Regions from separate parts of the Mycoplasma sp. P36-A1 genome, predicted to be linked through region 3. Evidence: riboswitches for the same ligand, from Rfam matches in the RefSeq annotation. Region 3 holds a riboswitch; each other region holds the start of a gene.
The links. Region 3 has a riboswitch for cobalamin ahead of ACD762_RS08050 (ABC transporter substrate-binding protein). Riboswitches for the same ligand answer to the same signal wherever they lie in the genome.
Positions count from the first base shown of each region.

Region 1: linked by a shared signal. The riboswitch ahead of cbiD (cobalt-precorrin-5B (C(1))-methyltransferase CbiD) and the one ahead of ACD762_RS08050 (ABC transporter substrate-binding protein) in region 3 are both predicted to bind cobalamin.
Region 2: linked by a shared signal. The riboswitch ahead of ACD762_RS06420 (pyridoxamine 5'-phosphate oxidase family protein) and the one ahead of ACD762_RS08050 (ABC transporter substrate-binding protein) in region 3 are both predicted to bind cobalamin.

Region 1 is NZ_CP168083.1:1,735,995-1,748,096, forward strand. Features, by position in the region: gene ACD762_RS08430 (ABC transporter substrate-binding protein) at 1-318, opposite strand, end outside; gene cobK (precorrin-6A reductase) at 321-1,058, opposite strand; gene cobJ (precorrin-3B C(17)-methyltransferase) at 1,058-1,780, opposite strand; gene ACD762_RS08445 (cobalt-precorrin 5A hydrolase) at 1,791-2,786, opposite strand; gene cobM (precorrin-4 C(11)-methyltransferase) at 2,776-3,537, opposite strand; gene cobI (precorrin-2 C(20)-methyltransferase) at 3,542-4,228, opposite strand; gene cbiD (cobalt-precorrin-5B (C(1))-methyltransferase CbiD) at 4,218-5,333, opposite strand; cobalamin riboswitch at 5,527-5,696, opposite strand; gene ACD762_RS08465 (MerR family transcriptional regulator) at 5,927-6,307, opposite strand; gene ACD762_RS08470 (MFS transporter) at 6,297-7,607, opposite strand; partial or broken gene ACD762_RS08475 (aldo/keto reductase) at 7,624-8,553, opposite strand; gene hemC (hydroxymethylbilane synthase) at 8,815-11,166, shown strand; gene hemB (porphobilinogen synthase) at 11,159-12,102, shown strand, end outside.
Region 2 is NZ_CP168083.1:1,323,024-1,329,771, reverse strand. Features, by position in the region: gene citX (citrate lyase holo-[acyl-carrier protein] synthase) at 1-1,204, shown strand, start outside; gene ACD762_RS06420 (pyridoxamine 5'-phosphate oxidase family protein) at 1,426-1,911, opposite strand; cobalamin riboswitch at 2,153-2,331, opposite strand; gene ppdK (pyruvate, phosphate dikinase) at 2,507-5,155, shown strand; gene ACD762_RS06410 (phospho-sugar mutase) at 5,684-6,748, shown strand, end outside.
Region 3 is NZ_CP168083.1:1,634,655-1,646,756, forward strand. Features, by position in the region: gene topA (type I DNA topoisomerase) at 1-539, opposite strand, end outside; gene ACD762_RS08040 (ABC transporter ATP-binding protein) at 834-1,598, opposite strand; gene ACD762_RS08045 (FecCD family ABC transporter permease) at 1,600-2,607, opposite strand; gene ACD762_RS08050 (ABC transporter substrate-binding protein) at 2,600-3,511, opposite strand; cobalamin riboswitch at 3,589-3,759, opposite strand; gene ACD762_RS08055 (hypothetical protein) at 4,057-4,458, shown strand; gene ACD762_RS08060 (hypothetical protein) at 4,476-4,937, shown strand; gene ACD762_RS08065 (hypothetical protein) at 5,018-5,419, shown strand; gene ACD762_RS08070 (YeiH family protein) at 5,445-6,422, opposite strand; gene ACD762_RS08075 (LysR family transcriptional regulator) at 6,526-7,347, shown strand; gene ACD762_RS08080 (hypothetical protein) at 7,350-7,544, opposite strand; gene ACD762_RS08085 (hypothetical protein) at 7,773-8,198, shown strand; gene ACD762_RS08090 (MucBP domain-containing protein) at 8,231-10,234, opposite strand; gene ACD762_RS08095 (MucBP domain-containing protein) at 10,501-11,889, opposite strand.

The DNA.
Region 1 (12,102 bases), 100 kb from region 3:
TTCTTCATCTGGTGTAAAATCTTGTAAATAATTTACTTTTTTAAAGGCTGTTGCATATTCATCTTTTACTTTATGATCTAATCCTGCAGCTGCAACTATATGATCTTCAAGTCCTAATGCTAACATTGTTTCTATTGAATTTTGATAAACTACAAGTACTTTTTCTGGCACTTTAGTAAATGTTTGATCTTGTTTGTTTTTGTTGCTGTCATAATTACTTATTGTTAAGTCATTTGGATTATTAGTATTACCTTGATTGCTACATGCAGATAGCAATACTAGTAATACTATTACTGTTATTCTTTTAATTATCTTCATTTTTAAATTCCCTTTAATCTTTCATAAATTCCATCTATGTTTAAGCCATTCTTATCAAAATTATCAACTATTAATAATTGTATATTTAATTCATTACAACTATCTATTTTTTGTTTCATTCCACCAACTTTGCCACTATCTTTACTTATCATATATTTAGCATTTATATTTTCAAGCATGGCTGTGTTTAGTTTGGTTGTAAATGGTCCTTGCATAGCAATTATATTATTTATTGGTATATTAGCCTGATATAGTGTTTTTAAACTGTTTTCCATTGGCAATACTCTAAAAACTAAACGATGTTTATAGTCTTTTACTTTTAAATATGGTTCTATTACTTTTGAACCTGTTGTTACTAAGGCTTTACCTTCATTTTTATTTAAATATTGTACTAATTTATCAAAGTCAGCAAATACTATGGCCTTATCTATTTCTAAATAGTCTCTTTTTAATCTAATATATTCTACTTGATTGTGTTCTACTACTTCTTTTAATAATTTAGTAATGATTGTTGCATAAGGATGAGTTGCATCAATAATCAAATCGTATTGTTGAACTAATATATTTAGTTCTTCTTTACTTTTTTGACCATGAATTATTGTGATATCATGTTTTATTTCTTCTAGCATTTCAACCCCATGACTTGTAGCTACTGATACTGTTATATCCATATTTAGTGGTTTTAACTTTAATACTAGTTCTCTAGCATCACTTGTACCACCAAACACTAGAATTTTCATTAGTAATTATAGCCTCTTGGTGTTACTAGGTTATTATCAATTATTCTAGTATTTTTATTTCCTATTATTACTGTTGTAAACATATCAATATCTTTTTCATCTAACTTTGAAAGCATCATTACTTTAGCAATTTGATTTTCTCTTTCAATATTTTTTACATAACCACATGCTAAATCAGCTTGTGAATTTAAGGCAATATCTATTACTTTTTGTAAATAGCCAAATCTTTTTTTACTTGTTGGATTATAAAGCACAATCACAAAACCACTATCTATAGCACTTTTGACTCTTTGCATAATTTCATCTAGTGGTGTTAGTAAATCACTTAATGAGATTACTGCAAAATCGTGTATTAAAGGTGCTCCTAGTACTGCAGCTGCTGAGTTTGCTGCACTAATTCCAGGGATTACATTTATCTCAACTTTCATTTGTTTCTTTTCTTTTAATTCATAACAAAGTCCTGCCATTCCATATATTCCAGGATCTCCTGAACAGACCATTACTGTTTTTTTACCAGATTCTGCAGCATCTAATGCTAACTGTGTTCTTAATACTTCTTGTTTCATTGGACTTTGGATTATTTCTTTATCTTTTATTAAATCTTTTATTAAATCTAAATATACGGTATAACCACTAACTACTTCTGCTTCTTGGATTACTTTTAATACTCTAGGAGCTATTAAATCGTGGTTTCCTGGTCCTAACCCTACTACATGTAACATATCTTTTCTCCTACATTTCTAATATTTTTATTTCACTTTTTCCTATTGCTATAGTCATTCCATCATGTTTTTGTTTATGTAATAATATTGAAGCATTATTATCAAATGCTTTAATTGATCTTTCGCAAACATTGTCGGTTGCGGTTATTTTTTTCACAAAATCTGATGATGGAAAGTCTCCTTTTACTTTATTTAGAGTTTGTGCTGAATAGGTTTCAAATAATAAGTTGTACTTTCTTATTAGTTGCCATAAGCCTTCTTCTTTATCTTTTAAATCTATTGTTGTTAAAGCTTTAATTTGATTAATATTAATATTGTTTTCTTTAAGTGTTTTTAAAAAGTATTTTTCTATTTCAAAAAATGGCTTATCTTTTCTAACACCTATTCCAATAATGTATTCTTTAGGTATAAGAATACATTCATTTTCTTTTGCACTTAGATTTTGATTTTTTGTAATGATTATTTTTACTGCTGATTCAGCATCAATTATTGTATTGTCTAAATTATTTATTGGTATTTCACTTATAATATTAATTTTTTCTTTGTTTAATAATGTTGATGATATTTTTTTTATCTTAGATTTATCTTTTATATATAAATGGTTAAAAACTGCAAAGTTATCTATTGCAAAGATATTTTGTGTATCTGTTGCTGTTGTTATTACTGGCGTAGCCTTTAGGATTGTTGCTAATTGTTTTGTATATTGGTTTGCTTGGCCTATATGTCCTGATAGTAATGAGATTACAAATTGTTTATTATTATCTATTACTATTATTGCAGGATCATTAGCTTTACCATTTAAATATTTAGCTACTTTTCTAATTGCTATTCCTGTAGCACTTATAAATATTATTAGATTTGCTTGTTCAAAACCTTTTTTTATGAAGTTATCTAAGTTGGTTGTTTTATCATAGTTAGTTGTTAAAAAATCACTCTTTTGTATTATTTCTTGGCTAATTTGTTGTCCTTCATTAGTAAAACTAATTATATATGCATTAGTTTTCATTGAGACCTTTTCTAAATTCTGTTGTAAAGTTTTTATCATATAATTTAGATAGTTCATAATCACTATCTAATGTATTACCTACTATTATTAAGGCTGTTTTAGTTATGTTGTTATCTATTGCTGTCTTTTCAAGATTTTCAACTGTTGTTCTAAAGACCTTTTCTTCTGGCCAAGTTGCTTTATATACTATGGCAGCTGGTGTATCTTTGGCATAGCCACCTTCTTGTAAGTCTAAGCATAGTTGTTTAATCAATGATAATGACAAGAACATTACCATTGTGGCTTGGTGTTTTGCTAATGATTTAATACTTTCTTTTTCTGGAACTGGTGTTCTACCTGGTGCTCTTGTTAGTATTATAGTCTGAGAGACATTGGGTAGTGTAAATTCTAAGTTTAAGGCTGCAGCAGCACCAAAGAATGAACTTACTCCAGGTACTACTTTGTAAGGTATATTTATTATATCTAAACGATCCATTTGTTCTTTTATTGCTCCATAAATGCTTGGATCTCCAGTATGTAATCTAACTATTATTTTGTCTTCTGCATGATTATCTTCTATTATTTTTATCACTTCATCTAAATTTAAATAGGCACTATTATGTATTTGAACTTCTTTTTTAGCATATTCTAGTAATTTAGGATTTACTAGTGATCCTGCATATATTATTACATCTGCTTGTTCTAATAATTTTTTTCCTTTTACTGTAATTAGTTCTGGGTCTCCTGGGCCTGCTCCTATAAAATATAACATTTTTTTAGTTCCTTTCTTTTACTATTAATAATGTAAAATAACTATCTATATCTTTAGCATCCATAATATCTTCATAAATTTTTTCATCTTTCATGCTGACTTTTTCAACAATGCTTGTTTTGTATTTATCATTATTTGTTTTTAAGTATTCAATTACTTTTTCTAATTCTTTTCCATTTTTCATTAGTACTTTATTACCATCTAGTTGTAGATGTTGTTCATACCCTCCATATGTAGATGGAATTATATGAAGTTGTTCATTATGTTCACATAATGAAGTATTTAGGGCTGCGGCTGCGGCTGTAAATGATGTTATTCCTGGTATAATTTCAACATTGTATCCTTTTTCTTGGATTATTTTATGGATATACATGTATGTTGAATATACTGTTGGATCTCCTAGTGTAATAAAGGCTACATTTTTATTGCTTGCTAGTAATTCATCTATTGTATTTGCTGCTTTTTCATACATTTTATTTCGATCATGTGTTTTAGACATTGCTGTGTGCACACCTACTATTTCTGTTGTAGTTGGTATATGTTCTTTAACAATATTATAGGCAGTTGATTGTTCATTTTTACTTTGTGGTATTACTACAACATCTACTTCTTTTAAAACTTCAACTGCTTTTAAGGTTAATAATTTCGCATCTCCAGGGCCTATTCCGACTCCATAAAGTTTACCTTTCATATCTATTCTCCAATTCTTTGATATATTCATTAGCATGTTCAGACTCAAATACTTTACCTTGAACTGTATTAAATGCTACATATTCAATTTGTATTTGTTCTTTAGCATGTATTTTTAGAATTTTATTTATTGCTTTTACTATTTCTTGATAGACCATTTCTTTTTTATCAGTTTTATTAACTAGTTCTATCATTTCATCTGTTGTATTTGCACTTGCTATTTTTTTTATTGTCTCATAATCTACATGGGCAAGTGCAGCACAGGTTGCAAAGACAAAACTACGACTATCACCATACATTGAATGGGTATTCATCATTCCACTTGCAACTTTTACTATTTTTCCAACATGGCTGATTAATAATATTTTTTCTATTTTTAAATTAATACAGTATTCTATTGTTTCCTTTAAAAAGTTTGAATATGTTACAATGTTTGCTTCTTTTAAATTTAAATTATTTAAAGCAAAGTCTTTTCCATAGTTTCCTGGACATAGAACTAAAATCTTGTTATCATAATTTGCTTTATGATGTGATAGTTCTAAATTTATTGTTGCTATTAGGGATTTAGTTGACATTGGATTTACTACTCCAGTAGTACCAAGTATTGAAATTCCACCTATAATTCCTAATTGTGGATTAAAGGTTTTTTTGGCTATCTCTTCTCCATTTTCAACACTTATTACTACTTTTATGCCTCCTTGATACTGTGCACTCTTTATTTCTTCTTTTACTTTGTTAGTAATTCTTTCTAAAGGAACTGGATTAATGGCACTGCATCCGATTTCTCTTTTTAAACCTTTTCTGGTAATTGTACCTACACCTTTACCACCAGTTACTTCAATTCCTTCTTTTATTTTACTAACACTGACATATATTTTTGCTTTGTCTGTTGCATCAATATCATCACCACCATCTTTTACTACATAACAAGATGTTTGGTTGTTTTCTTTAATTAAATCATACACATTTATTATAAATTGATCATTATTATTCTCAAATTTAAGATGATCTATTTTTAAATTTCTCAATAAATATCTTGTAGCTACTTGTGCTCCTACCATAGCGCACGTACCTGTTGTGTATCCTTTTCTAAGTTTATTATCCATATAGCTCCAACCTTTTTACATACTAAACAATTTACAATTTGAGTGAAAGTAAGTTATTTGTTATGTTTATATTAGTAATCCTAGACGTTTTATTTTTAAAATAAAAAAACACCGTATACGACGGTGTAGAAAAGTTGTTTTTATTTAATATGTTCTAAAATATTAAAAAACAATACGCCTATCTATCGTAAGTCGTACTATTAACATTAAAGACAGTATCCTGACTTAAGCTTTAAAACACACATTTAATGCGCCTTCCCAAAATTAATCAGTGGCTTTTTGCATTAGTGCTATGCTATTACAGTTGCGAGACAGTGTTAGATTTTAACTAAACTTCCTGGACCCTTATTGTTTAAGTATTCAATTTGATTACAACTCTATTCTATTCTAGATTTTAACTTATTGCAATACTTTCTTTTTATATTTTTTAATTTTGTGCACTTATTATATTTTAAATTAAAACTTATTTCTATCAATTATATATATGAATTATAATTGTTTTTAATATTAATTTACTGTAATAAATATTTTCTAACTAGATACAAAAAAGAAGAATAACACTTTAGTTAAGGTGTTTTCTTCTTTTTTATTTCTTATTTATTTAGATTATCTACTGCATCTTTCATATGAGTATCATAGTTATCTATTTTATACATTAGATAATTATATGTTTGTTGAAGTTCTTCTATATTTTCATTAATGATTTTAGCTTGCTTCTTTAAAATTATTTTTCTTTGTTCCACTGTTTTGCTATCATTTTCATATACCAATGCTACATATTCTTTTAAATTTTCTATTTTCATTCCTGCTTTACGCATTATTTTTGCAAAGTTTAGTTGATTTATATTTCTTTGATTAAAATTTCTAATACCATTGCTATTTCTTTCTACAGGCATGATGATACCTTCTTTTTCATAGTATCTAATTGTATCATTGCTTAAGTTAGTTATTAAAGATACTTGCTTAATATTCATTGTTCATTCCTTTACCTTTCATAGTAAAAATTATTACAAATGATATAAACATGAAAACACTCATTATTAAAAATTCTGTTTTGAAGTTTGTTGTTGTTGCTACTATTATACTCAAACCAATTGGTCCTCCAATTTGATGCATAGTATTTGTTAAACCACTTGCAACTCCAGCAAGGCTATCATCTGCTTTGTATACTCCTGCAGAAGTTATAGGTGCTAGTACTAATCCTTGTCCTGCACCAATTAAAATCATTGGCAAAGCTAAAGATTTAAAATAACCTAGTGATATACTTGCTTGTGATGTCCAGACTAATCCAATAAATATTAAGGCTGATCCTACTAATAATATTTGTGTTTGCTTATATTTATTAGCTAAAGCCGGTAATTTCATTGCAACAATAAAGTTTACTACTGTTAATGGTAAAAAGCCCATTCCTGCTTGTAATGCACTAAAATGATATTGGTTTTGCATTATTTGCGGTAGTATAAACCAATATGGTAACATTGCCATCATAAATAGCATTCTAACTAAATAAGCTTTAGTTCTTATATTATTACTAAATAGTTCTAGGGGTAGTATAGGATATGTTATTTTCGATTGGCGATAAATAAATACTAATAAAATTAGTATACCTACAATGATTAATTTAATTTGATTATTAATTAAGCCAAATATTAATATTGTTAGTGCTATTACTGATAATAAACTTCCTATATAATCTATTTTAGTTTTTATAGGTGGTGTTTCTTTGACATATTTAAATGTTAAGAATAGTAATATTAAAGTAAATGGAACATTTATAAGAAATCCAGCTCTCCAAGATATAAGACTTGTTAGTCCTCCTCCAAGCAGTAAACCTATACTTGATCCAATTCCAGCTGTTGCTCCATAGTATGATATAGCTTTTTCTCTTTGTTCTCCTTGATAGTTATCCATCATTAAAGCTAATGTTGTAGGTGCTAATATCGAACTTCCTATTCCTTGAAAAGCTCTCATTACCACCATAAATTGTGCGTTTACTGCAACACCTATCAATAGTGAACTTAGCATAAATATTATAAGTCCTATAATAAATATTTTCTTTCTCCCTATTAAATCAGATAGTCTACCACTTAGTAGTAAAAACCCTCCAAATGTTAAAGTATAAGCATTTGAAATCCATGATAGGTCTGTTGCTGAGATATTTAGACTTTCTTGAATTTCTACAGAACTAGTAAATATGATGGAATTATCCATTATAATTAAAAAATATGCTAGTAGTGTAATTGGTAATATCATTCCAAATTTTTCTTTTTTCATTAAATGCATCTTCTTTCTATAATCTACTCATAAACCATTCTACCATTTTTGGATCTCTGTGGTCAAAAAAAGCTGATTCTTCCATATCTAAACTGCTTATTATAGTTAAATCATCACTATCTAACTCAAAGTCATAAACATCTAGGTTTTCTTTCATTCTTTCTGTTTTAGTTGTTTTAGCTAGTATAATAAAATCTTGTTGTACTAACCATCTAAGAACTATTTGAGAAATACTTTTATGATGTTTGTTAGCTATTTGTTGTAGTTGTTTATTGCTGAATAAATTATGTCTTCCTTCTGCAAATGGTGCCCATGCTTCTACTACTACATTGTATTTTTGATGATATTGAATATCTTCTTTTCTTTGATTCCAAACATTTACTTCTATTTGATTTATTTGTGGTGTTTCTAGATCATTCATTTTTACAAACTATATTAGTTTAGCACTATCAAAATTTGAAACTCCTATTGCTTTAATTATTCCTTTTTGCTGTGCATCATATAATGCTCTGTAGGCACCATATATATCGCCATATGGTTGATGTATTAGGTATAGATCAATATATTTAAGATTTAGATTAGCCAGTGATTGTTCTATAGCAATTTTTGCCTTTTCTTCACTAGCATTTTGAATAAATAGTTTTGTTGTAATAAAAACTTCTTCTCTAGTTACTATATTATCTTTTATAGCTTTATTTATACCTTCTCCAGTTTCATTTTCATTTCCATAAGAAATTGCTGTATCTATTAAACGATATCCTTCTTTAATTGCTTCATAAACTGCATTTGCTGTATCTTCTTTAGGTATTTGATATACTCCAAATCCTAGTTGTGGTAATTTTATACCATTATTTAATGTAATTGTTTTCATGTTTATCTTCTCCTTGTATATATTAAATCACCTAGAGTATACTCTAGGTCAAGACTTTATTATTATTATTTGCATTTGTTTTGTGTTCTAGCTTATTCTTCTTTTCTTAAAAAGCTTTCTTTATTATTAATTAAAAGTTATTGTATGTAAATAAAGACATTTCCACATTAGAAGTACCTATAAATATTGTATGAATTATTTTTTTGTTGAATTTAGTTGTTTTATTAGTTATACTATTAGTGAGTGAAAGTTACAAAGTTATTGATCTAGTACATACTAGTCTTTTTTGTGACTTTTTTGTTATGTTTCAATTTAAAGAAAGAAGGAAATAACTAAATGAAAACTATTGTTATTGGCGCTAGAGCCAGCAACCTAGCTATGATTCAAGCTAACATTATTAAGGACGAGCTTCTAGCCTTTAATCCCAATATTTCAGTTGATATTGTTTCTATGACTACTAAAGGTGATCAAAGACTAGATATTAACTGGAAAACTTCTAATGAATCACTAAAGGGATTATTTACAACAGAGTTAGAAAAAGCTTTATTGGAAAATGAAATAGATATTGCTGTTCACTCATTAAAAGATATGCCTACTGATTTTGATAAGCGCTTAGAAATTGCTGCTTATTTAAATCAATGTGATGAAAGGGATGCCTTTGTAAGTGATAAATATAATAGTATTATGGATTTACCTATTGGTGCTGTTGTTGGTACTAGTGCTATTAGACGTGAATTACAAATTCTTCAAATGAGACCTGATGTTACTTGTAAAGTAATTAGAGGTAATGTTGAAACACGTTTAAATAAAATGTTGAGTGGTGAATATGATGCTATTATTTTAGCTGCTGCTGGCTTAATCAGAACTAATAATACTAAATACATGAAGCAGTGTTTTAATGAGGATGAAATGTTATCTGCTTCAGGTCAGGGTATTTTGTGTGTTCAAACTAGAAGAGATGACTTTTATATAAAAGAGTTGATTAAACCTATGATTGATCCTAATACTAGATTAAAAGCGATAGTAGAGCGTACTTTCTCACGAATTTTTGATGGTGGCTGTACTACTCCTATGGGATGTAATGCTACAATTGATGGTGATCGTATTACTTTTAAAGGTATGTATTATAGAGATAATATTAGATATGATGGTTATGTTGAAGGTTACACTTATGAAAATGCAGCTATTTCATATCGATTGTCTAATCAAATTAAAAAACAGTATATCAAAAATCCTGGTAAGGTTTATTTAGTTGGTTCTGGTCCTGGTGATCCTAGTTTACTAACAATTAAGGCAAGAGAAGTTTTAGAACAAGCTGATTGTGTATTATATGATCGTCTTGTTAGTGAACAAGTTTTAAGCCTAGTTAAAGATTCTGCAAAGCTTGTCTATGTTGGTAAAGAAAGTCATGAAGGTGGTTTATCTCAAGCATTAATTAATGAGCAAATTGCTAATGCTGCCTTTGATCATAAAATTGTAGTTCGTTTAAAAAGTGGTGATCCTTTTATCTTTGGTAGAGGTTATGAAGAGATTCAAGCTATAAGTCAATATAATATTAATTTTGAAATTGTTCCTGGAATATCTAGCTTTATTGGTGCTAGTGCATATAGTGGTATACCTCTTACAGATCGAAATAATTCTAGTTCTATTCATGTCTTTTCAGGACATTCTAAAAGACAAGAAGCTGACTTAGATTTTGCAACTATTGCAAAACTAGAAGGTACTTTGATATTTTTTATGTCTATAAAAAGTATTAAAGATATTGTTGAAAACTTAATTGAAAATGGTAGAAGCCATGAAGATCCAATTGCTTTTATTGAAAATGCTACTACTAATGATCAACGTGTTATTATTTCTAATTTTGAACAAATATTACATACAAATATTACTACTAGAATTAAAGCACCTGCTATTATTGTAATGGGTGATGTTGTCTCTTTATATGAAAAAGCAACTTGGTTTAATACCGAACAAAAGCTTACTTTGCTTTGTACAAGAGAACAAATACATTTCTCAAGTTTTGAAACAACTGCTAAAGAATATGGTTTTAATGCTTTAAGTGCTCCTATGATTAATGTTATTGAAATCAAAGATGCTGTTAAAGATGTAAATAAGTATGATATTGTTTTATTTAATTCAGCTAATGGTGTTAAGTATTTTATTAAGCAATATGGTAGTAACTGTATTGAGAATGTCTTAATTGGAGCTGTTGGATCTAAAACAAAAGAATTACTTGAAGAACTTGATATTAAGGTTGATATTATGCCTAAGGTATTTAATATGGATATGTTGCTTGAAAAAGTTATTGAAAAGTATGCAGACAAATCTATTTTAGTTATTAATTCTAATGCATCTAAATTTGATATTAATAAGTGGCAACGTCGTTGTGATAATATTATTGAACAATTAATTACTTACGATACTATTAGTGTTAAATCAAATGAGACCGTTTTAAAAAATCAAATTCAACATAGTAATGTTATAACATTTTTCTCAGCAAGTGGAGTTCAATCATTTTTAAATAATATTAACTACCACAGTGAGATTTTAGATTCTAAAAAAATCGCTTCTATTGGACCATTTACTACTAAAGCTTTACAAGATTATGGTATAGTGGTTGATATTGAAGCAGATGTTTCTACACAAGAAGGTTTAATTCATAAGATAAAGGAGTATTATAATGTTTAGAAGATTTAAAAGAAATAGAGTTAATCAACAAGTAAGAGATTTAGTTAGTGATGTATATTTAAGTAAGAAAGACTTAATCTATCCTATATTTATTACCGAAGAAGAAAATGTATATGCTGAAATAGCTAGTATGCCTAATCAATACCACTACAGTATTGATAAATTACATATTATTGTTGATAAGTTAAAAGATGCTAAAGTAGATAAGGTTTTACTTTTTGGAATTCCTAATCATAAAGATGGTATAGGTACAAGTGCCTATGATAATAATGGTATTATTCAAAAAGGTACTAGAAAACTTAAAGAGTTAAACCCTAATCTTTTCATTATTACTGATGTTTGTATGTGTGAATATACTGATCATGGTCATTGTGGTATTTTAGATGATCATAATGTTATTGATAATGATAAAACTATTGAAGTTCTAGCTAAAATTGCATTATCTCATGTAGAAGCTGGAAGCGATATGATAGCTCCAAGTGATATGGCCGATGGAAGAGTTCAAGCTATTAGAAATAATCTAGATGAACATGGCTATAAATATATCCCTATTATGTCTTATAGTGCTAAATATGCATCTAGTTATTATGGTCCTTTTAGAGATGCTGCTGGTTCTGCTCCTTCTTTTGGTGATCGTAAATATTATCAAATGGATTATCGAAATACCCATTTAGGAGTAGATGAAGCTTTAAATGATATTGATGAAGGTGCTGATATTGTTATTGTTAAGCCAGCTTTAGTATACTTAGATATCGTTGCTAAAATAAAAAGTAGTGTAAATATACCTGTTTGTGTTTATAATGTTTCAGGTGAATATGCCATGGTTGAAACAGCAGCTAGTGCAGGATTAATTGATAAAAAAGGTATTGTCATGGAGACAATGTATGCTTTTAAAAGAGCGGGCGCAAGTATGATTATTACTTATTTTGCTTTAGA
Region 2 (6,748 bases), 310 kb from region 3:
CAGTATTTATCAAAAAAAACTTCAAGAAAATAATGAAACATTATTAGTAATAAAAGCTAATTATGTAGGGGCTAATAAAAACAATCATTACACAGCATATGCAGTAATTAAGGCTTATATGATATTAGCTAATAAACTTAATATTAACGATTTTTATATGACTTCTGATAATGAAGGTTTAATAATGTACATACTTAGTAGTGAAGAAGTTAAAAGTGCTAAATTAAAAGCGATTGAAGTAGAAGATAGCTTCATAGGACGTTTAATAGATCTAGATGTATACTATCAAGATATTCAATATTCTAGAAAAGACTTTAACATTGCGGCAAGAACATGTTTTATATGCGATGAAAATGCTAAAATATGTGTAAGAAGCCAAAGACATTCATATGAACAGTTAAAAGAATATTTTGAAAAAATAATAATAGAAGATATTTTTAATAATAAAGCTGAAGTGTATAGCAATTTAGTTTTATATGGCTTAATAAATGAAATAAATAAACCCTACAATTTTGGTTGTGTAGGAATTAAAACACAAGGTTCACATTCTGATATGGATTATAAAACATTTATAAAAAGTATAAGTGTATTAGCACCATTATATAATAAATTAACAGATATAAACCTTAAAGACTTTCAAGAGTTAAGAATATTAGGAATTGAAATGGAAAAAGCTATGTTTAATGCAACTAATAAAATTAATACTCATAAAGGTGCTATTTTTACCATACTAATGATTTTAGCTGGTTTAAGTATAAGTAGTAGTTACACAGATGCAAGTGCTGCAATAAAAACTCTATCTAAAGACATATTTACTGACTTTGAAGCACTTAAAAATAATAGTGCTGGAATAAGTATTTATAAACAACATGGAATAGGTGGAATAAGAGAGTATGCCTATAATGGATATGATATTCTTTTTGATAAAATAGTTCCTTATTATTTAACTACAAGAGATGATACTAAAACATATTTATTACTTATTTCTCTATTACAAGATACTACTATTATTAAAAGAAGTAGTCTTGATCATTTAAATAAACTACAATCATTAGCAACTAACACTAATGATTATGATTATATACAAAAGTATTGTTTAAAGCATAATATAAGTTGTGGTGGAAGTGCAGATATGTTAGCAGCAACTTTCATAATAGCTTTAATAAAAGATAATTATCAATTATTTAAAATAACAATAAAATAATTTGTATTATAAATGTTTTAAATATTAATTCTTTTAACATTATTGTATAATTATAATATACATACGAAAGAGTTGATTATATGAGCAAAATTCAAAAGAAAATTTTAAATTTTATTCAATTATTAACAATTATTATAATGGTATCATTATTTGTAATTAGTTATAGTAAATAAAAATCTAAAAAAGGCCTACATCATTTTGTAGGCCTTTTACTGTTAAAATTATTTATTCATCATTAATTTTGTAGATTCTTTTCCAGTTATGTGTTCAATCTCTAATTCAAACATTTGAAAGAAATTCCACTCATCATCAATTAGTTTATAAGCTTCTTTCATATATTTACTAGAATACTTTAAAGAGAGTAATTCAATGGTTTTCTGTTTTAAAACATCATCACAAATTAAAGTAACCTTTCCAAAAGCAACAACACTTCTAAACTTTGATGTAAATTCTTTAGCTACAACATCATCTTTATCAATAACACAAAAAGATGCTTTAGAACTATTGTTAATAGCATCAATCTTGTGCCCAGTTTTTGCACCATGGAAAATGATCTTACCATCATGATAAACATAGTTTAAGGGTACAGTATATGGATAACCATCATCACCATTTAAAGCTAAAACACCAGAACTGTTTCTATTTAAAACCGCATCAATTTCCATTGTTGCTAAACCTTGCTTAAATCTTCTCATTTCTCTAAACATAAGAAAAACCTCCATTCATAAACTAATAATAGCAATAAAAATAAGACAAAACAATAGAAGTATAAAAAAAGTTTGCTTTGGATGGAAGCAAACTTTTTTAAAATATATAAACAGCATAAACTGCCTTTTTGTAATAACTTTCCTGAATATATTTATTTCAGAGAGTATTTTTGAGTTGTTATTTTTTGTGAGCTTAGAATGAGTAAAGTCCTAAGTTCAAGTTTTAATAATATTGTCATACCCAGGACGATTCAATAAGGTAGGTCTACTGGCTTGGTTTCACTTCATATATAACCTTCCCAAGTTAATAATTAACTCAGTGGTATACTAATATATGATCCACTTTACAGTTGCTGGGACAGCTCTAGCATTTCTAGATTCCCTTTTAAGTCTTTCAACACCTTACATGTTATTACACTAATATTATAGCACTGCAGTTTACAATATGCAATAACAAACAGTAGTTGTGTCCTAGATATAAAAAGTAGTTATCATAGAAGGCAAAAACTATTTCAAAAAATTATAGCTATATCTATTGTAAGCGTTTACAATTTGTGATAGACTATAAATGTAAAATATTTGAGAGGTGAAAACAATGGCAACAATTAAGTATACATACTTGTTTAATCAAGGAAATAGATCAATGGTAAATCTATTAGGAGGAAAGGGAGCTAACTTAGCATATATGGCTAATAAAGGCTTACCAGTACCACCAGGATTTACAATTACAACTCAAGCTTGTAATGAATATTATGCAAATGACAAAACAATTTTTAGTGAATTACAATTACAAATAGATTCAAGTTTAAAAGAAGTAGAACAAGCAACTGGAAAATTATTTGGTGGTATTGATAATCCATTATTAGTTTCAGTACGTTCAGGTGCTCCTGTTTCAATGCCAGGAATGATGGATACAGTACTAAACTTAGGTTTAAATGATGTAACAGTAGAGGCTTTAGCTAAAAAAACAAATAATCAAAGATTTGCTTATGATAGTTATAGAAGATTTATTCAAATATTCTCTGATGTAGTTCTTGAAATAAAAAGAGATATTTTTGAACATAGATTAGCAAAGATTAAAGCTAAATATAATGTAGTTCATGATAATGAACTATCAGTTGAAGCACTTGCAGAAGTTATTGAAGCTTTTAAGGAAATTGTAAAAGAAAACAATAATGGAATTGCATTCTATCAAGATGTATATGTGCAACTTAAAATGGCAATTGAAGCTGTGTTTAGATCATGGCAAAATGAAAGAGCTATAATTTATAGAGATTTGAACCATATTTCACATACAATTGGAACAGCAGTTAACATCCAATCTATGGTATTTGGTAACTTCTCTGACAATAGTGGTACAGGAGTTTTATTTACAAGAAATCCAATAACAGGAGATAATGAATTATTTGGTGAATATTTAATTAATGCACAAGGTGAAGATGTTGTAGCAGGAATTAGAACACCTATGCCATTAAAAAAATTGCATGAAGACATGCCTAAAATATATGATGAACTATTTGAAATAGTTAAGAAAATGGAAATCTCATACAAAGATGTTCAAGATGTTGAATTTACAGTAGAAGATGGAAAACTATACTTTTTACAAACAAGAAGTGGTAAAAGAACAGCTTTAGCAGCTTTAAAAATTGCAGTAGACATGTACAATGAAGGAATCATTGATAAAATTACAGCAATCACAAGAGTTCATCCTGATCAAGTAGAACAATTATTACATCCATCATTTGATGCTGATGAAATTAAAAACTTACAACCAATTTCAAAAGGATTACCTGCATCTCCAGGAGCAGCAAATGGACAAATTTATTTTGATGCAAAAACTGCAGCTGCAAAAGCAAATGAAGGTGAAGAAACAATACTTGTAAGACATGAAACTACTCCAGATGACATTGAAGGAATGATTTATTGTAATGCAGTAGTAACATCAACTGGTGGAATGACATCACATGCTGCAGTTGTAGCTCGTGGTATGGGAAGAACTTGTATTGTAGGATGCCAAAATGTTGAATTAGATTATGCAAATCATAAAGTTAAAATCGGTGAAAAAATCTACGATGAAGGTGATTGGATTTCAGTAGATGGATCAACTGGTAATGTTTATGAAGGTAAAATAGATATTGAAACAACAGCTATGCCTGATCAATTATCAACATTAATGGAATGGGCAAATGAATATGCATTAATGGAAGTAAGAGCAAATGCTGATAATGCACATGATGCTGCTAAAGCCTTAGAGTTTGGAGCAACAGGAATTGGACTTTGTCGTACAGAACACATGTTCTTTGAAGAAGATCGTATTATTGATATTCAAAGTATGATTCTAGCTGAAACTAAAGAAAAAAGAGTAGAAGCTTTAGATAAACTATTCCCTCATCAAAAGAAAGACTTTAAAGAAATTTATAAAGTAATGAAAGAACTTTCAGTTAATATAAGACTTTTAGATCCACCATTACATGAATTTTTACCACATACAAAAGAAGATGAAGAAAGACTTGCCAAAGCCTTAAATTTAGATGTTTCATATATAAAAGAAAGATCTTCACAACTAAAAGAAGTTAACCCAATGCTTGGACATAGAGGATGCCGTTTAGCAATCACATATCCAGAAATCTATTTAATGCAATCAAAAGCTATTGTAGAAGCTGCTATTGAAATAAATGAAGAACTAAACATTAATATAGTTCCACATATTAAAATACCACTAGTAACAACAGAAAATGAATTGACTAAAATAAGAAAACAAATAGTTGATTTAATAGAATCACTATGTGAAGTTCATAATACAAAAATAGATTATAAAATTGGAATAATGGCAGAAACACCAAGAGCATGTTTAATCGCTGAAGATTTAGCACCATATTCTGACTTTGTATCATTTGGAACAAATGATTTAACACAAATGACTTATGGATTCTCAAGAGATGATTTTTCTAAATTCTCTAATGATTACATATCACAAAAAATAATTGCGGCAGATCCATTTGCTGTAATGGATGAAAATGGTGTTGGTCAATTAGTAAAAATGGCCACAGATAAAGTAAGAAATTATGATCCTAAAATTAAAATTGGTATTTGTGGAGAACATGGAGGAGAAGCACAATCAATTCTTCTATGTTATCAATATGGACTAGATTATGTATCTTGTTCACCATATAGAATATCACTTGCAAAACTTGTTATAGCACAAGCAACAGCATTTAAATTACTAAGTGTAAATAATTACTAATATTATACATATTACCAAAAACTCATACTATATATTATAGTGTGGGTTTTTGTATGTTAAAACAAAAGTAAATTTTATAAGTGTAATCAAACACATAAGAAGTGATAATCATTAATTTATAGAATAATCATTCATACTAGTAAGTGTTGATAATATAAGAATAAGTATATCTAAAAAAGTGATTTAATATGTAAAGATTATAACACTATACAAAGACATCTATATATTAATGTACTAAATCAAATCAAAACTAGATTAAGGTTATTAAAAATGTTTCATTATAAACATTTGATGTTAAGTAATGAGTAGGATAAAAAGAAAATTGTAGCCTTTTTTGCGATTAAGAATGACAAAAAATAGTAATACTTTTGTAGTATTTCATATCCTAAATTAAATAAGAACAGATGTTTTAACTTTATATTGTACAACTAAGTTTAAAATAGTCTTTTACATAGGATAATTTGTCTAAACAGTTTAAGATATTATTAAATTTTGCTATAATAAAGTGTGAAGGAGTAGTGATAAAAAATGCGTAAAAATGAATACTTAAAATGGATTGAATCATTTACAATAAATCCTGAGATAAAAAAACAATTATTTTTAATGAGTGAAAGTGAAAAAGAAGATGCTTTTTCACAGAAAATAGAATTTGGTACTGCTGGAATTAGAGGAAAAATAGGACCTGGAAGTAATAGAATAAATCATTATGTTGTAGCAAAAACAACATTAGGATTTATTCAATATCTAAAGAAAAAACATTATGATATTAATGATAGTGGAGTATGTATAGCTTATGATAACCGTAAATTTTCACAAGATTTTGCAGCATTAGTTGCTAATTTATTAGCAAAAGAAAATATTAAAGCATATATATTTGAAGATTTAAGACCAACTCCACAACTTTCATATATGATAAAGTACATGAACTGTGCTGCAGGAATAAATATAACAGCAAGTCATAATCCAAAAGAATATAATGGTTATAAAGTATATGATGCTAATGGTTGTCAAATATTACCTGATGAAATAAGCAAAATTGTCTATGAAATAGATCAAATAAAAAATGAATTAGAAATTGATATTGATAATTTTGGAAGTAATAACCAACTTATTCATTTCTTAGATTCTAAAGATGATCGCCCATTTGTTGATGCTGCTGTAGAGTGTATGATAAATAAGGAATTAGATGTAAGAAATCATGGTATAGTTTATACACCATTACATGGTGCTGGTGGACCAATAATTCCTAAAGCACTACAACAAGCTGGATTTACCCATATTTTTCAGGTGCCAGCTCAAATGGATGCAGATCCAAATTTTAGTACTGCACCAGAACCTAATCCAGAAGATATTAAAGCCTTTGCTTTAGGAATAGAAAAAGCAAATCAGCTTAATGTTGATTATGTAATTGCCACAGATCCTGATTGTGATCGTGTAGGAGTTTGTGTTAGAAGAAAAAATGGAGAATTCAAACTTTTATCAGGAAATGAACTAGGAGCAATATTATTAGAATACATCCTAAGTTATCGATATAAACAAAATAAATTAGAAGATAATTCAGTGATGATTGATACAATTGTAACAAGTGATCTA
Region 3 (12,102 bases):
TGTCTTTCACAAATAAGTTTTAAAGCTACAGATTGTACACGACCTGCAGATTTAGACTTTATTTTAGAATACAACAATGTTGATAATTTAAAACCAATAATACGATCAAGCATTCTTCTTGTTTCTTGAGAATGAACTGTATTCATATCTATAGGTCTTGGATGCTTTAACGCTTCAACAATTGCATCCTTTGTGATTTCATTAAAAACAACACGATTATTTTCGTGTTCATCTAATTTTAGTACTTGTGCTAAATGCCATGAAATTGCTTCTCCTTCACGGTCGGGGTCAGTTGCAAGAAAAACTTCTTTTCCTTTTGCAGCTTTTTTTAATTCTTTAATTACATCTTTTTTATCTTTAGAGTTCTTATAAGTTGGAACAAACCCATTGTCTACATCTATTCCAAGGCCACCTTTTCCTGAGGTAGCAAGATCTCGTATATGCCCTTTACTAGATAATACTTGGTAGTCTTCACCTAAGTATTTTTCTATAGTCTTCGATTTTGACGGAGACTCGACTATTAATAGCTTACTTGCCATTGTATCACTCCCTTTGCATATTATTTGTACCTTAAAATTTAAAAATTGTCAATATTCTAGCGTGTTTTATTAATGAATACACTCTTGTATAATGCATACTTTTTATTATTACTACCCTTTTATAAGCTATAAATTATCTATCTAAATCATAATAGTGCCAATTAATTAATAATCCTAAATATTTTTAATATTTATCAAAGAAAAGGCTTTTAAAAAAGTGGTGGTTACCTAAATACACCTCTTTTTAAAAGCCTTTTATAGTATCATACAAGAATATTTTATAAATATAAGTTATTATTTAAACCATTTTTTATAAACTTTTTCATACCATCCCTGAACATCCATACCATATAAATTCTCTAGGTTGTCCTTAGTTAGTATTTCTTCAGTAGTACCTGAATTGATTAGTTTTCCCTCTTTCATAAGCATTACTTTATCTGCATATGAATTAACTAAATTAATATCATGTAGTACTCCTAAAACTATTTTATTTTCTGAAGCTGCCCATTTCTTGATGTAATCTAAAACTTCAATTTGATACTTAAAATCTAAGTGATTAGTTATTTCATCTATTATAACTACTTCAGGATTTTGAGCTACTAATCTAGCAATCAAAACTCGTTGTAATTGTCCTCCAGAACAAGAAGATAATTTCTTATCTTTTTCTTCTAATAACCCTACCATTTCCAAAGCCTTATAAGTAATTTCTTTATCTTCATTTGTAAAGGTCGCGAGTTTAGATTTTAGATAAGGAAACCTTCCAGTTATAACTGTATCATATATTGTAAAGCTTAAGTTTACCATCGACATTTGAGAAAACATGGCAATTTTCTGTGCTCTATGTCTACTTTCCATCTTAGAAACATCTTCATCATTAAAATAGACTTCTCCAGTATAATCTAACATTTGTGATATACACTTTAATAAGGTTGATTTACCACACCCATTTGGACCTATTATAAAAGTAAGTTCTTTTGGAAAACATTCAAAAGAGTTATTCTTGACAACTAATTTATCTTTGTATCCTCCACTTACATTTTTAACTGTTAACTTGTTCATATTAAAGTGCCTTTCTTGTATATATATAGATAAAGAATGGGACTCCAATGACTGCTGTTATAGCTCCAATTGGTAGTTCTATTGGCGCAAACAATGTTCGTGACATTGTATCAGCAACTAGTAATAAACTAGCTCCAACCAAAAAGGTTGCTGGTAGTAGCTTGTTGTGTTTAGCTCCCACTAGCCTTCTTGCAACATGAGGTGCAATTAAATCAACAAAACCAATTATTCCACAAATTGCAACACATGATCCACTAATTAACGTTGTTATTATTAATAATATCTTTTTAGTTTTAGTAGTATTAATTCCTAAAGAGTGCGCTGAGTCTGTTCCAAAACTAAGAATATCTAAATCTTTGATATAAAACATTAGCCAAACGAAAGAAACTAATAAAAATGGTATTAATACTGTTAGTTGACTCCAGCCACGACCAGAAAAAGATCCTAATTGCCATAATGTTATTTGATTCATTTTTTCTTGATTAAAGACTGATACTAAGGTTAAAGCAGCACTTATAAATAATGAAATAATTACTCCACTTAAAATTATGCTGTAATCACTTAAGTTAACATCGGTTTTATTTGCAAGTTGAATAACTATTAAGATAGTAATAAAACCAAATAAAAACCCAACTAGTGGCATGCTGAATTGGCCAACTTTACTTATTTCAAAGCCACTAACTATTACTAATCCAGTACCCAATGCTGCACCACTACTAACTCCTAGTGTATATGGAGTTGCAATTGGATTATTTAATATTGACTGTATTATAGCTCCACTAACTGCTAAAGCTCCACCTACTAAACAAACAACTAATGCTCTTGGCAATCTTATAGTAGTGGCAATTAAATATTTACTATTATCTATAGATTCGTTTTCAATACCTAGAAAGAACTTAAGAAAAATATCCTTAAGTTCTGATAATTGTATACTCGTAGAGCCAATGCATACAGCTCCTAAAAAGATTACTAATAGTATTCCTACTAATAGTAATATTCTTTTATTCATAATATTCTGGATAAATTGTTTTTGCAAATTCTTCTAAAGCTTTAGCGGCATTTTGACTTGCTCTACTACTAGCATTGTAATCAACAGCAAATACTTGTTTATTTTTTACTGCATCTAGTCCTTTAAAATCACTTCTTTTTAAAATTTTACTAACTGCAGCAGTATCATAACTTTCAGTAGTTAAAATAACATCTGGTTGAGCTGTAATAATTTGTTCAACACTTGGAGAGAACCAACCTTCGTTTTCAGCAAAAATGTTTTTTGCACCAACACTAGAAATTAAATCATTAATAAAAGTGTCTTTACCAGTAGTAAAAATACTAGGTTCTCCACTTACTTCTACATAAACAGATTTAACTTTATCTTCAGGAATTGTTTTAGCAATATTACTAACTTTATCATATGTTTCATTCATAGATTTAACTACTTCAGTTGCTTTATCAGTTGTACTAGTATAATCACCTAAGAATTCAATATCTTTAGTAATTTCTTTGTAAGTTTTTGCAGTAGGAATATACAATACTTTAATTCCTTTATCTTTTAATTCATCTAAAGGACTTTTACCATCAACAGTATTGATTTCTGCACCAATTACAACATCTGGTTTTAAAGCTATTAGAGTTTCAATATCAGGATTCATGAAATCTAATGTTTTTATATCTTTAGGTAAACCTTCTACACTATCAATTGAATAAGAATCACTACCAACAATTTTATCTGCTAATCCTAATCCTGCTAATATTTCAGTGTTAGAAGGTGAAGTAGATATAATTCTATCTAATTTTTCTGGTTTTTCTACATCATCACCATAACGACTAGTATCACTTGAACTTGAACATCCACTTAGAAATGATAAAGAAAATACTAAAGCGATCATCGATAATACTTTTACTAATTTTTTCATTTTTATTTCTCCTTTTAATTAAAAAAAATCATAGCCTGAAGCTATGATTAAATGATATAATTACACTTTTCCATAACCCAGGGATTTATAGATTGGCATGTATACCGGCTTGATTTCATCCTACTAACTTTCCTTCCCGATTTCTCAGTGGTTATAAAGCTTTTGTCAATCTTACGGTTGCTGGGACAGCTCTAGACTTTAACTAGATTCCATTTTATGTTTAAAACACCAATTCACTTATTATATTTACACCTATATTATATAACTGAACTACTAAAAATGCAATATGAATTCATACTTATTAAGTAAAAGATACAAGAAATGGCAAAAGGATTTAACTATAATAGTTAAATCCCCAAAATCGCTATTTTGTTAATGCAAAGAAACTCTCGTTTCAGTGTTTGGCACACTCCAATATTTTATAGTACATTGAATACAAAGTCAATAATTTATAAATTAAAAAAGTGTTTAAAAATAATAAATTAGTAAATTATTCTTAATTATTATTTTATTAAGATATAATACAAAAAAGGTGGTGGATAATTATGATGTATAAAGAATCATTCTCTAAAGTAGTTAGTGGATTTGAATCACAAGTAATTGATTCTTTTAGTAAAATAGAATCAGAACTAAATAAGTATAACTACAATACAACATTTCATACTTTAAGTTATGATATTCAACAAGAATGTTATGATATAATTTTATTCTTTTATATTATTGATCATAATTTTAGTCACTTTGAATGTAACTTAATCTACTCTTTAGATTTAGATCATTTACAAGAAAGAGAACACTTAAGTAATATTAAGCATGAAACTTACTTTAGTTTAGGTACTAAAGACTCCTATACTTTAATATTTGAAAAAAGATACAATTCTTATATGCATATAAAGACTGTAATAGATAAAATACTTTATTATGTTAATTTTGAAATTAAATCGTAATTTAAAAGAGGTTAGATATGAAAAACATTAAACAATATGCACAAGATAAAATAAGTTTTGGACAAAAACTATTATTTTTTGAAAATAAAAGCTTACAATTACTTAAAGATATAGAAAGAATGCTAGTGACTAATAATATTAATTATAAAATTAGTGAAATTAATGTAATGTTATTTGAAAGTATTTATTGTATAAATTTAGATATAATAATACATGATTCTAATAAGTTAAAAGATTACAATTTTAGTCTATTCTTTGAAATAGATTGGCTTATTTTAGCTGAAGATAATAAAAAAAATACTGAAAAAATTATTATCAGTATTGATGATAATGAATATAATCAACACACTAAAACAATGAATAATTGTTTTAGTATTGACAAAGTAATAAGCAATGTAATATTACTTATTACAAAAGTTGATCAGGCAGATTTAAATCACTTCAATAAAGAAGTAATTAATGGTAAAGTTCTTTCATAATTTTATTTGAAGTATATTACTTCATTATAAAAGAATTGAGGCATATAATGTAATTATAAAATACTATGGAGGTATTAATAATGAGCACTGAACAGTTTTTTGAGGGTAGAACAATAGCCGATACATTTTCAGTTTATGAGAATCAGATTAAAGAAGTTATTGAAGATTTAGAGTATCACTTTAAGAGTCAACATTTTGAAGTTTCTAGCATGCAAAGTGAAAGTAATATTGAAAACAGTAATTATATTATTACCGTTCAATTTGATGTTAAAAAAGAAAAGAGTGTGACTCCATTTATGTGTCAAATAGATTATTTATTAAGACTAGACAAACTAACACCAAATCAAAGTAGTAGTAAAATGAAAGTTGAAACATTTATAAACATTAAAAACGATCAAGAACATAAATCTATTAGTTATAATAAATTTGTTGATACCAAAGAGTTAATTAAAGAAATTGAAATTTTAATAAACAAGCTCTAAAAAAAGCCAAGAAATTGGCTTTTTTTTAAAGTAATATTCCTATTAAGAAAGTTGAACTAATCAAAGATATCGTTGCAATTATTAATATATAAGCGATTAATTTAAACCCTTGATTTAATATCAAATTAATATTAAGTCTTAAACCAATAGCCGCTAATGCAATAATATCAAACCAACCAGATACATCTTTGATATTAGCAATAGCATTTTGTGGTAAAGATATAATCGTACTTATTCCAGCTATGACAAAGAAAGCTATAACATACCATGGAAATTTCACTTTACTTTTTTTACTTTCACTATCATTCATCTTTGTTGCTAATAGAACAACAATTAGTAAAGTAAGAATTCTTACTACTTTAAATATCAATGATAAATCTAATACTTCATTATTTATCATTGCTGCACTAGCAACAACTTGTCCAACTGATTGTAATACACCACCAATTAATGCTGATGTATGAAATGTTTCATTATTATAAAGGTAAAAGGTTACTATAGGTGCTACAAACATCATTATAGTACCTAATAAGTTAACCATCGTTATTGCTAGCCCTTTTTCTTCTTCCTTAGCATCAATTGCTCCAGATACCGCAGCAACTGCATTAGATCCACAGATTGCATTTCCTGCTCCCATTAAAATACTAAACTTTTTACTAAAACCTAGTTTCTTACCAACAATAAATCCTACTGTTAGGGTTATAACTACTTGTAGTAGAATATAAATAATAGAACCTAACCCAAGATCAATTAAAGTTTTAAATGTTACACTAAACCCTAATAATGCTACAGAATATTCTAATAAACGTTTTTCACTAAATTGAGTCCCTGATTTAAAGACATCTTGTTTAAAAAATATGTTTCCAAGTATAATTCCAATGACTATAGCAATTGTTGCTGCTCCAACATTTAAGTACTTATCTAAATACTTAGAAAATACCGCAATAATAAACGATAGAACTAAACCTGGAATTATTAATTTTATTTCTTGTAAATATTTCATCTTATCACTTCTTTCATATATTATTGTAACTCAAATATAAGATATAGTATAATTCATATTAGTAATACTATATATTCCTTAACGGAATAGAAAGAAGGTAATTATGTTAGATAAACTATACACTTTTAAAATTGTTTATGAATTAAAAAGTTTTAGCTTAGCAGCATCAAAGTTGTATAAAACACAATCAGCTATTTCAAAAATCATTAAAAGTTTAGAAATAGAAACTGATACTGTTTTATTTGAAAGAAATGGAACTCATGGTCTAAAGCCAACTATAAAAGGAGATATATTATATGAAAGAACTAATTTAATCTTAGTAAATTGGGATAATACAATTGAATTATTAAATGAAAGTGCTAATTATAAGTTTGAATGTAATATTGGTTTTTCACAAACAGTAGGAGAATTCTATTTTAATGAAATAGCTAGTTTATTATTTTCTAAATTTCCTAATGTTAATTTTAATATTGAAATAGCTAATAGTGAGACTATTAAAGAAGGTGTTATATCTAAAAAACTTAGTTTTGGTTATGTTGAAAAACCTATCGAATCTAAAACTCTAATAAAAGAAGAAGTGTTTCATGATCAATTAGTTTTAGTTAGCAATGCAAGTTCTAATCTATTTTTAAATAGAGAAAATGATTCAGGAGTTAGATATTATAATGATTTATATCTATTAAACTCTACTAAATCATACAATGTAATGCATATTAACAGTTCAACATTAATTGCTGAGCTAGTAAACAAAGGAATCGGAAACACAATTTTATCTATTAAATGTATTAGTAATAATCAAAATTATTCTGTTCTAAATAGTATGTATTCAAGAAAAATATTCGTTTTACACTTTGATTTACTACCTAAACATCAAGAAATTTTAGATTATTTAAATTATTTATTCAAAAAAATAAGTAAGATATAATACTATTTTTTATTTCTATCTTTTCCATATTTAAAATATACATAGATTATTATTAATAAACTAACAATTGAATATATTAAAATTGATCTAGCAAAGAGTGATTCAGCTTCATTATTTATTTGAATAGCATAAAATATAATTGCAAATTGAAATATTCCTACTATTAATAGGTAACGTTTAATTTTATCTTTTTCCATATTAATCCCTCCTTTTTTTAATAACCTTTAATTTATTATACCACTAATAGCTATTATGATTATTAACTATCAGAAAACAATATTACTTATAATAAAATATATATAAAATATTATTACTATAATCAGTCATTATCTATATTTATAATCTATAATACTTGCATATTGATACCTAATTATATAAAATTATATTATATTATTACATAAATATTTTGAAGTTGAGGTTAGTATATGTATTATAAAAAGTCTTTTTTATTATTATTGGTAGCTTGTATATCTATTGTTTTTTCTTCTTTTGTAGTATATGAAGATATCTATTCTAGTGAAACTATAGAACTTGTCGAATTTGATTCTATTGTAGATTCAGATTTTAAAAATACTAGTTTTTCAAAAGAAAATGCGTATTTAGAAGAAAATATCTTCAATGTATTATTTTATCGCTTATTCAAAAATAATAATTATTTAGTTGATGATTTAGCTAAAACTAATAAGATTATTTGTTTTAATAAAAATTTAGTTAATGAAAAACCCTTAAGAAAAAATATTAGACCAAAATACTATGTTTCAAATAACTATAATAAATTATATTTATCATTATTTATGTTTACAACCTTCTTAACTGTAGCAATATTATATACAAAATTTAAGAAATACTAAAAAGGAAGCAGCTAGCTTCCTTTTAGATTGTCTTAAATTTTATAATGCTTTTTGCTTAATAATACTAATATTGAGAAACTAACAAACATAATACTTATAAATAGAAATTCATTTCCTGTTTTTGGTAATTGTACTTCATCTTTATCCTTATCTGTATCATTATTAATATTCTCATTTTGCTTATCTTCATTTTCTGGTGTTGGTTTTGGAGTAGGTGTTTGTGTATTAGTTAATGTACTTTTATAGTAATAAGTAACATTGGTTGTTCCAACACTAAAAAGTCCACTTTCATTCCCTTCAACTTTAATAAATCTATAATTTTCAAAGTCTTTTTTTATAGTTGTGTACTTAAGTCCATCGATTGTTGTTTCATCAATTTTAAATAAGATTTTATTAGTATCTATATCTAGATATTTTATGACTAATTTAGCAACAAGTTCATCTTTTTTTATTGGATCTTCATCACTTATTTTTTGATAATAGTAATTAACATTTATCGTATTTCCACTTTGATCAACATTATCCATACCATTTGATCTAAGATACTTATATCCAGCTATTTCATATGGATTAGCAATCCACTTATCTTTTTCATTTCTAATATAAACATCTGAGCTTATAATACTATCTTTAGTAGTATTATCTAAATAGTTAACTATATATATATGATCATATGTTTTGTTTTCTTTCACATAATAATGATTAACATTAGTTACACCAATTTTGAAATAGCCTTCATTATTACCAATTGTTTTAATTAGTTTGTATCCATCAATTTCTTTAGCAGTTGGATTGTATTTTAATCCATCTATTGATGTATGTTCAATTTTTTCAATTATTTTTTGGGTATCAGCATCTATGTATTTCAAAATTAGGGTTGCTTTTAATTCTTCTTCTTTGACTGGAGTTTCATTGCTAATTTTTGAATAGTAATAATTAACAGTAATGTTGTCTCCATCTCTTTCGATGTTATCTTCACCATTTGATTTAAGGTATTGATAACCTCTTATTGTATATGGATTAGCAACCCAGTTTTGATCAGTTGTAACATATGTATCTGATGGTATTATTTTGATCAATGGATTACTACCTTTGTTTTCAATATCAATGTAGTTAACTGTATAGTTAATAGTCACTGCTTTTTCTTGCTTATAAATATATACTATCTCTGTATATTCCTTATCTGTAATTCCTTTAGACTCACCTTTAATTTCGACTAGTCTATAATTTTTAAAGTCTTTTTTATTTGATTTATACTTTATCGCAATATCAGAATTTTCTTCTTCAATTGCCAATATTTTATTTGTATCTAGTTCTTTATGTTTTACTACTAGTTTATAGTTTTTATCTACTACTTCTTCACTGTTGTTTACATCTTTTATTTTATAGTAATAATTGATATTTACATATTTACCATTTCTTATTACTTCTTTACTTGTTATGTTATTTAAATATTCATAGCCAATAATTTCATGTGGCTCTTGTATTAGAATTGCATCATCTTTTGTTTTATATGATTGATTTATTGTTTTTTTAGTTTCAGCTTCTAAATAATTAATCGTATAATCATATTCGTTATTTATTACATCTTTTTTATAGATAAATGTAATACTATCTAAATCTTGTTTGAAAACACCATTTATTGTTTTAGCTGCACCAATGAACTTATAACCATCTATATTTTTTGCAGTCTCACTAAATGAATTTGCTTCTAAACCAGTTAAAGCTTTTGAATCAATTAGGTTTCCATTTTCATCAATATATCTAATGCTTAAATTAATATTCTTTTGATAATAATTGATAATCATAGTATTATTATTTGCTTTTTTTGACTGTACATAAGTATAACCATCAATTTGTTTAATTTGTACTAATGAACTATTACTATCTTGATTTACTACTGTTGTTGTCTCTAAAAGTATTGCTTTTTGACTATTTTGATCAATGTAGGTATTTGTTACTGTTAAACTACTTTCTGTTACTTTATTTTCCACATCAGTATTTTTAGCATAGACTACACTTTCAGACCATATCATACTATTGAACGATATGAAAAAAATTAGTAATACAATTGCCCTTATACTTATTAAACCTTTGTTTCTCATAATTATCTCCCTTTGATTTATATTTTTTTAATTTATCTAATAAGATTACACATTATTTTATATTATTCTTCTCTAAAACTCACAATAATACCACTTTTATTACAAAATCTTGTAAACATTTTTACAATATGTAATGTTTTGAGCGAAAATAAAAAAAAGCGAAATTAATCGCTTTTTTGTAAGTATGTTTTAGTATGTTATTTTATTATTTTTTTTGTAGCTGTAAAAACAAAAACTAGAACAAGTAATGTAGTTGTTATTACTATTTTTTGATTACCTGTTTTTGGTAAATTTATTGCTTTTGATAGATTATATTTGTAACTTTCTTCATCTTTTACTTTATTATTTTTATTTTTTTCAACTTTATTATTTTCTAAATTGTTCTTGTCTAGTTCTTCATTTATTATATCTTCTTTATTTGTATCTTCTTTATTTGTATCTTCTTTATTTGTATCATCTTTATTTGTATCGTCTTGAGCTAGATTAATATCTTTATAATAATATATTACTTCTGTATTTCCAATTTTAAAGACACCAGTTTCATTATTTGAAGTTTTAACTAATTTGTAATTAGGTATCTTGGCAGCTATAGTAGTATACTTTAAACCATCAATAGTAGTCTCTACAATCGTTGGTTGCAATTCTTTGTTTGTATCAATATCTATGTGTTTTATAGTTAAGGTTGCAATTAGTTCTTGGCTTTTCTTTGGTGTTTCATCACTTATTTTTTGATAGTAATAGTTTACTGTTATTTTATTTTTATTACGTACTATATTTTTTTCACCTTCAGCTGGTATATATTTATAACCAGTTATTTCATAAGGATTTGCTTGCCATTTATCCTGTTCTTTTGCAATATAACTATCTGATTCTATTATTTGTTTATTAGTAATATTGTTTAAATAATTTACCGTATATTGATTATCATTATTATCTAAGGAATTATCTTGATCATTATCATCTGATGTTACATACTCATAATTATAACTTACAACTATTTGTGGTACTTGATAAGGATCTTTAAATATACAGTTTAAATAATAATTTAAATTGTTGTCTTGTGTAATTGTTACCGCACCAGGACTATCATAATTAACTAATTGTACAATTTTACTTTTTACTACTTTTACTTTTTTACCATTAATTTCTGTCTTAGATTTTAATAAATAGTTTTCTTCACCAAAATTCACGTTGTATGAGTCTTCATTTGCTAGCCAGTTACCATTAACATCATTATGAAGAACTCTTACTTGAACATGTGCATTTGGCTTTAAATTTGGTGTATATTGAATATAGACTATCTCATTTTCATTGCTAGGTGCAATAAGGTTTGAACTATCGACTATTTTATTAATATCTCTAATACTATAATCTAAGTTAAAAACAAATTTCTGATTAGCTTGTGCTTTAACTGTAGAAGGATTAGCAAAGTTCACTTTGTACTTACCTACTTGATAATATGGTTGTACTTTAAAGGTTATTTCATTCTTTTCATTACTCATTATATTACTTGCTTCAACATTATTTATTGTTGTTGTAATTACTAACATTAACACAACAAATAATATCTTTTTTACTTTATTCATATTTTTCTCCTGCTTTACTTATATTATTTACTATTTAATCATAACTTAAAACTATGCTTTTTAATATGACATATGTCACATACAGCATTATTGTTTTGCTTTCCTTACTTATTGTTTTTTTTAGACAAATTAAATAGACTATGTAATAAAGGAGTCTGATTTTATTGTTACATAGTCTATTTTTTATCTTACTTGCTTTACAAATTTATACAA